Regions from separate parts of the Terrabacter sp. FW104-15G4B genome, predicted to be linked through region 1. Evidence: predicted binding sites of a transcription regulator. Region 1 holds the regulator's gene; the other holds the start of a gene.
What was found. Region 1 encodes HspR, which represses chaperone genes until heat shock. Its sites were predicted from a motif close to AAGTTGAGTCNNNNNGACTCAACTT; they were not measured.

Region 1 (4,037 bases):
CGGGCGATGTAGTCACGCATGTCGTGGTTGTCCTCCACGACCAGCAGGGTGGGCCGCTCGGCGCCGGCCTCCGTCGGCTGCACGACCACGCGGGCGGCCTCGGTGGCCGCAGCCTCCATGCCGTCGGCGACGTCGTCGCGCACCACCCAGGTGCTGGCCTCGTGGATGAAGGACTGGGCCGAGCGCGGGGTGATGGACGGGCGCAGCGCGGCATGCGAGGCGGGTCGCCCCCACGGCAAGGACAGGGTGAACGTGCTGCCCTCCCCCTGCACGGACTGGACGCGGACCGTGCCGCCGAGCAGGTCGACGAGCTGGCGCACGAGAGACAAACCGATGCCGGCGCCCTCGCGCGACCGGCGGTCGTCACCGCGGTCGAGCTGGCGGAAACGGTCGAAGACGAGGTCCAGGTCCTTCTCCGCGATGCCGATGCCGGTGTCGGTGACCGACACCTCGTAGCCGTCCTCCCGGGCCGCCAGGCGCATGGAGATGTGGCCCCGCGGGGTGAACTTCAACGCGTTCGAGAGCAGGTTGAGCACGGTCCGCTCGAACATGTCGACATCGACGTAGGCCTCGTGGTCGAGCTCCTCGCACTCGACGTCGAACTCGAGGCCGGTGCGCTCGATGGCAGGGCGGAAGTTCGCAGCGATGCCGGTGACGAGCTCCTCGACGTCGGCCTGGACCCAGTGCGGCTCGACGGCACCGGCCTCGACCCGGGTGAGGTCGAGGATGCGGTCCACGAGGCCGGTGAGCCGGTCGGTGTTGCGACGGATCAGCTCGAAGCGCTGGCGCTGCTCCGGGTCCAGCCCGTCCGCCGAGAGGGCGTCCTGCACGGGGCCTGCGATGAGGGTGAGCGGCGTGCGCAGCTCGTGGCTGACATTGGCGAAGAAGTCGGACTTCGCCACGTCGAGCTCGGCCAGCGCCTCCGCGCGCTGGCGCTCCTCCTGGAGGCGGCGGATGCCGCTGAGGGCCATCGCGACGTGGGAGGCGCACAGCTCTGCATAGACCTGGAGCTGGGCGTCCCAGGGACGCCGGGGGTTCTCGGTCAGCAGCAGGTGCGCTGTCGGCTCGAGCAGGCCCGGCTCGACGACGGGCACGACGCGTACGACATCGCCGACCACGGCGACGCTCGGCGGCTGCTCGCCGTAGACGTGCCACCGGATGTCGCTCGCGAGGTGGTCGTTGGCCTGCGAGCCGAGCACCTCGAGCGCGCGGACGCGCACCTCCTCGGGCGTCTCGGCCTTGGCGACCGCGGCGACCAGGCGGGCGGACATGTCGGCGCGGCGCTCGGCCAGCACCTTCGCGGTGGTCTCGGTGGCGACGTTGAGGACGCCGACGACGTGGCCGTCGTCGTCGTGGATGGCGCCGTAGGACCACGTGAAGTAAGCCTCCTCGAGGTAGCCGGCGCGGTCGACGACGAGCAGCTCGTCCACGACCCACGTGGCGGGGCCGCCACTGGTCACCTCGTGGAACATCGGCCTGATGACGTCCCAGATCTCCGGCCAGACGTCGCGCACGGGACGGCCCCACGCGCCCGGGTGCTTGCTCTCGCCGAGGAGGTCGCGGTAGCCGTCGTTGTAGAGCATGGCGAGGTCCGGGCCCCAGCACACGAGCATGGGGAAGCGGGACGAGAGGCAGACGTCGACCAGGATGCGAAGGTTCGCAGGCCAGGACTCGACGGGGCCGAAGTGCGTTGCCGACCAGTCGGTGCGGCGGAAGAGGTCCAGCATCCCGCCGTGGTGCGAGGGCGTGTGCTGGCTGATGACGGTGGTGCCCGGGAGGTCGCCCTCCGGCTGGTGCGGGGTCACACGAACTCCGGAACTGGAATCGAGAAGCTGCCTCCGGGGGCATGCCGCTGCAACGTGCCCCGTCTGTTTGAGGCCTGCACATTCTGGCACACGCGGGGACCCTGCAAGGATCGGAAGCTAGTGCTCCGGCCGCCAGACGACGAGCGCCTGGGAGGAGGGCGCCCGCGGCGGGCGCTGCCCAGGGCGCACCGTGACCACCTCGCCCCGCGGCCCGACGGCGAAGACGCGCGTGCCGGACGCGAGGGCGGCCTGCGCCGCTGCGAGCTGGTTCGAGAGCTCCTCGACCCGGGACTGCAGGGCGGAGACGTGGTTCTCGAGCTCGAGGATGCGCTGGATCCCGGCGAGGGAGACGCCCTCCTGCGACAGCCGCTGCACGTCGCGCAGCATCCGCACGTCGCGGGTGCTGTAGCGACGGCCCCCGCCGCGCGTGCGCGACGGGGACACGAGGCCGAGTCGGTCGTACTGGCGCAGCGTCTGCGCATGCATGCCGGCGAGCTCGGCCGCGACCGAGATGACGAAGACCGGTGCGTCGTCGTCGTGCCCACTGGGGCGGGTGCTTCTGCGCGCCATCGCCGTCACCTCTTCCGTCAGGTCCGGGCGCGCTGGAACAGCTCGGCACGCGGGTCGTGACCGTCCTCGGCGGCGGCCATCTTCTCGACGGCCTCACGAGCCTCGTCCGTGAGCCGCTGCGGGACGACGACCTGCACCTTGGCGAGCAGGTCGCCGCGGTGGTCGCCGCGCTCGACCCCGCGACCCTTGAGCCGCAGGACACGACCGCTGGGGGTGCCGGGCGCCACCTTGACCTTGACCGAACCGCCGTCGAGGGTCGGTACGGACACGGTGGCCCCGAGGGCGGCCTCGGCGAAGGTCACCGGCAGGTCGAGAGTCAGGTTGTCGCCGTCACGTCCGAAGACGGGGTGCTTGTCGACCGTGACGGTCAAGATGAGGTCACCGGCAGGCGCACCGGGATCACCCTGACGGCCCTTGCCGCGCAAGCGAATTCGCTGGCCGTCCTTGACGCCCGGAGGGATGCGGGCGTTGATGCGGCCGAGGTCGGGCGAGCTGAGCGAGACGGTCGAGCCCTCGACGGCGTCGCGGAATCCGATGCGCGTGGTCGCCTGGACGTCGGCGCCGGGGCGTGGGCCAGGCGTGGCGCCGTAGCCGCCGTAGCCGGCGCCGGGAGCGCCGGCGGCTCCGCCGAACATCTGCCCGAGGATGTCCTCGAGGTCGGGCTGCCCGGCCGCGCCGCCGGTGTTGAACCGTACGCGCTGGCCACCGGCACCGGGGCCGCCGGCACCGCCGAACGCCGAGAAGATGTCCTCGAAGCCGGCGCCCTGACCGCCGGGCCCGCCCGCCGTGAAACGGGCCCCACCGTGCGACATGGCGCGGATGGCGTCGTACTCGCGGCGCTTCTCGGGGTCGCTCAGGACGGCATACGCCTCGCCGACCTCCTTGAAGCGCTCCTCCGCCCTGGAGTCCCCGACGTTGTGGTCGGGGTGCAGGTCGCGGGCGACCTTGCGGTAGGTCTTCTTGATGGTCGCCGCGTCGGCGTCCGGGGCCACGCCCAGGATCGCGTAGAAGTCCTTCTCGAACCAGTCCTGACTAGCCATGGCGCACCTCCTCCTTCACGGGAACTCTGACGCTGCTCCCATCATCGGGTATGCCGCCGGGCTGCGCAGGCAGCCCGGGGGCGGACGTCTCAGGCCGGGTCGGCAACCGACACCCGCGCGGCACGCACGAGCCGGTCACCGATGCGGTAGCCGGGCTGGAGCACCTGGACGACGGTGGTCCCGGTCGCGCCGTCGGGAAGCTCGGCCTCTACGTGCATGAGGGCCTCGTGCACGTTCGGGTCGAACTCCTGGCCGGCCTCACCCACGCGCTCGACGCCGAAGCGACCGAGGGTGGACTCGAGCTTGTCGGCGATGGCAGCGAAGGGGCCACCGGAGAGGTCACCGGCCTGACGGGCCATGTGGATGTCGTCGAGGACGGGCAGCAGCGACTCGACGACGCTGCCGACCGCGGTGTGACGGATGACCTCGCGGTCGCGGTCGACGCGCTTCTTGTAGTTGACGTACTCGGCCTGCAGGCGCTGCAGGTCCGCGAGCAGGCTCGCGGCCATGCTCTCCTCCTCGGCGAGGGCAGCGCCCTCGGAGTCGCCGGACTTCCCGGAGTCGCGGGAGGGACCGGTGTCGCCGGAGCCCGCGGCATCGACGGTCTCTGCGGGCTCGTCGG
Region 2 (4,037 bases), on a different contig from region 1:
CGGGTCGCGAGCGCCGTGCCCACCGCCCGCCCGCGTCCGACCCCGACAGCGCTGTCGACCCTGCTCGCGATGAGCCGCAACCACCCCGGCGCCACTCGCCGCAACCTCACGGCTGCCGAGCCCCGGGCGGCCGTCGAGACGTTCTTCGACGTCTTCAGCCGGCCGTCACTCACGTGGGAGGACCTGCCCCGGCTGCGCTCGATGACGAGCCTGCCGATCCTGCTCAAGGGGATCCTGCACCCCGACGACGCCCGCCGCGCCGTCGACGCCGGGGTGGAGGGCGTCTACGTGTCCAACCACGGCGGCCGGCAGGTCGACCGGTCGGTCGCCGCGCTCGACGCCCTGCCCGGTGTCGTCGCCGCCGTCCGTGCGGCCGGGTCGTCGATGCCGGTGATCTTCGACAGCGGGATCCGTTGCGGGGCAGACGTCTTCGTCGCCCTGGCCCTCGGCGCGACGGCCGTGGGCATCGGGCGTCCGCACGTCTACGGACTGGCCATCGCCGGGGCCGACGGCGTCTCGGAGGTGCTGCGCAACCTCCGCGCCGAGCTCGACCTGCAGCTGGCCCTCAGCGGCTGCACGTCGTTGGCCGACCTCACCCCCGACCGCCTCGTCCGCGTCCCCAACCGCTGACACCGCACCGACACCGAACTCACACCGTCGAAAGGCCACAAACCGGGATCCCGGACCTCGGGGGCGCGAACCGAGGACTGGAACGGATCGACGCCCCAGGGGGTCGTCCCGGAGGATCGGGGCATGCCCGCCCTCGACCAGCTGACCCGCGACGCCTACCCGAAGTCGTCGAAGTACGACGCGAAGTGGCTCGTCAACCTCGACATGGGCCCGCACCCGCTGTGGCTGCTCGAGGACCTCGCCGCCGACCTCGACCTGCGCCCCGGCATGCGTGTGCTCGACCTCGGCTCGGGCCTCGGGGCCACGTCGGTCTTCCTCGCCAAGGAGTACGGCGTCAAGGTCGTCGCCGCCGACCTCTGGGTCGAACCATCGACGGCCACGGAGGTCTTCCGCAATGAGGGCGTCGACGAGCAGGTGCTGGCCCTCCGGGTCGACGCGCACGCCCTCCCTTTCGGGAGGAGCTCCTTCGACGCGATCGTCAGCATCGACGCGTGGGAGTACTTCGGGACCGGCGACCACTACCCGCCCTACCTGGCGAAGTTCCTCACGCCGGGCGGCCAGCTGGGCGTCGCGACCCCAGCACTCACGACCGAGGTGCGCGAGCTCGGTGAGATCCCCGAGCACATCGACCGCGTCTTCGGCGCCGATTCGGCGGCCTGGCACACCGCCGAGTGGCTGCGCAGCCAGTGGGAGTTCAGCCGGGCGTTCGCCCACGTGACCGCCCGCAACCAGCCAGACGGGTGCGCGAACTGGCTGCTGTGGGAGCGGGCCGTGATGGAGCTCACGGGCAAGCCCACCTCTCCCACGCAGGGGATGCTCGAGGCCGACAACGGGGCGTTCGTCACCTTCGCCCTCGTCACCGGGAGGGTGGCATGACCGTCGACGCCACCGACCTCGCCCACCTGCGCCGCGCCGTGGAGCTGGCCCGGCTCGCGCTCGAGCGCGGCGACGAGCCCTACGGCTCGCTCCTGGTCTCGGTCGGAGGCACGGTGCTCTTCGAGGACCACAACCATGTCGTGGACCTCGAGCCCACTCAGCACCCGGAGTTCGCCATCGCCCGCTGGGCCGGCGCCCACCTCTCCCCTGCCGAGCGCGCAGCAGCCACCGTCTACACCTCCGGCGAGCACTGCCCGATGTGCTCGGCCGCGCACGGCTGGGCGGGCCTGGGCCGGATCGTGTATGCCGTGGGCGCCGAGCAGCTCGGCAGGTGGCGCTCCACGTGGGGCGCGGCCCCGTCCCCGGTCGCGCCGCTGCCGATCCGGGCCGTCGTGCCCGGGGCGGTCGTCGACGGCCCCGCACCGGAGCTCGCGGACGAGGTCCGAGAGCTGCACGAGCACTTCGCCCGCACCGCCGACGGCACCCCCGGGCGCTGATCGGTCTGCAACTGTGGACAGCGGCAGTGCCCCCGGACAGCGGCGGGGTACGGACACGGCATACGCACGAAGACCGACACGCTGGCGCGCGTGTGTCCGCTCACGGCGAACACACGCTGAACCTGAGCCGATCACGCTCAGGATGGGAACAGCAGGGCCCCCACCGGCGTTGGTCGGGATGTGCTCGTCCACAGCGGGCACGGATAGCATCGAGATGTCTCTCGATCAGTCAGGAGAAGAACATGTTCGAACGGTTCACCGACAGGGCCCGAAGGGTGGTTGTCCTCGCGCAGGAGGAAGCTCGCCTGCTCAACCACAACTACATCGGGACCGAGCACATCCTCCTGGGTCTGATCCACGAAGGCGAAGGCGTCGCCGCGAAGGCCCTCGAATCGCTCGACATCTCGCTCGAAGCGGTCCGGGCCCAGGTCCAGGAGATCATCGGTCAGGGGCAGCAGGCCCCGACCGGACACATTCCCTTCACGCCCCGCGCGAAGAAGGTCCTCGAGTACTCGCTCCGCGAGGCACTCCAGCTCGGTCACAGCTACATCGGCACCGAGCACATCCTGCTCGGCCTGATCCGCGAGGGCGAGGGCGTCGCAGCCCAGGTCCTCGTCAAGCTGGGCGCGGAGCTCAACAAGGTCCGCCAGCAGGTCATCCAGCTGCTCTCCGGCTACCAGGGTGGCCAGAGCGGCGAGAAGGCCGGCGCCGGCGTCGGCCAGGGCCAGACCGAGGGCACGCCCGCGGGCTCCCTCGTGCTCGACCAGTTCGGGCGCAACCTCACGCAGGCCGCCCGCGAGGGCAAGCTCGACCCGGTCATCGGGCGTGAGAAGGAGATCGAGCGGGTCATGCAGGTGCTGTCCCGCCGCACCAAGAACAACCCCGTCCTCATCGGCGAGCCCGGCGTCGGCAAGACCGCCGTGGTCGAGGGTCTCGCCCAGGACATCGTCAAGGGCGAGGTGCCCGAGACGCTCAAGGACAAGCAGCTCTACACCCTCGACCTCGGCTCCCTCGTGGCCGGCAGCCGCTACCGCGGTGACTTCGAGGAGCGGCTGAAGAAGGTCCTCAAGGAGATCCGCACCCGCGGCGACATCATCATCTTCATCGACGAGATCCACACGCTCGTCGGTGCGGGTGCCGCCGAGGGCGCCATCGACGCCGCCTCGATCCTCAAGCCCATGCTCGCCCGCGGTGAGCTGCAGACGATCGGTGCGACGACGCTCGACGAGTACCGCAAGCACATCGAGAAGGACTCGGCCCTCGAGCGGCGCTTCCAGCCGATCCAGGTGCAGGAGCCGACCCTGCCGCACGCCATCGAGATCCTCAAGGGTCTGCGTGACCGCTACGAGGCACACCACCGCGTGACGATCACCGACGGCGCGCTCGTCGCCGCCGCCAACATGGCCGACCGCTACGTCAACGACCGCTTCCTGCCCGACAAGGCGATCGACCTCATCGACGAGGCGGGCGCACGACTGCGCATCCGCCGCATGACGGCTCCGCCGGACCTGCGCGAGTTCGACGAGAAGATCGCCGCGCTGGTGCGCGAGAAGGAGTCGGCGATCGACGGCCAGGACTTCGAGCGCGCGGCACGCGTCCGCGACGACGAGAAGCGCCTGCGCCAGGAGAAGGCCGCCCGTGAGGCCCAGTGGAAGTCGGGCGACATGGACGTCGTGGCCGAGGTCGACGAGGAGCTCATCGCCGAGGTCCTGGCTGCGAGCACCGGCATCCCGGTGTTCAAGCTGACCGAGGAGGAGTCCAGCCGCCTGCTCCACATGGAGGACGAGCTGCACAAGCGCATCGTCGGCATGGACGACGCCGTCAAGGCGCTGTCCCAGGCGATCCGCCGCACCCGTGCCGGCCTGAAGGACCCGCGCCGCCCCGGTGGCTCGTTCATCTTCGCCGGCCCCACCGGCGTCGGTAAGACCGAGCTCGCCAAGACGCTCGCCGAGTTCCTCTTCGGGAGCGAGGACGCGCTGATCCAGCTCGACATGTCCGAGTACTCCGAGAAGCACACGGTCAGCCGGCTGTTCG

Region 2: the regulator HspR is predicted to act here: its motif matches at 2,123-2,147, upstream of AC3WRT_RS15530 (ATP-dependent Clp protease ATP-binding subunit).

The regions. Positions count from the first base shown of each region.
Region 1 covers NZ_JBYTCI010000005.1:129,713-133,749, reverse strand. The annotation lists gene AC3WRT_RS06405 (ATP-binding protein) at 1-1,805, opposite strand, end outside; gene AC3WRT_RS06400 (heat shock protein transcriptional repressor HspR) at 1,923-2,375, opposite strand; gene AC3WRT_RS06395 (DnaJ C-terminal domain-containing protein) at 2,393-3,415, opposite strand; gene AC3WRT_RS06390 (nucleotide exchange factor GrpE) at 3,505-4,037, opposite strand, start outside.
Region 2 covers NZ_JBYTCI010000021.1:65,037-69,073, forward strand. The annotation lists gene AC3WRT_RS15515 (lactate 2-monooxygenase) at 1-630, shown strand, start outside; gene AC3WRT_RS15520 (SAM-dependent methyltransferase) at 754-1,506, shown strand; gene AC3WRT_RS15525 (nucleoside deaminase) at 1,503-2,003, shown strand; gene AC3WRT_RS15530 (ATP-dependent Clp protease ATP-binding subunit) at 2,246-4,037, shown strand, end outside.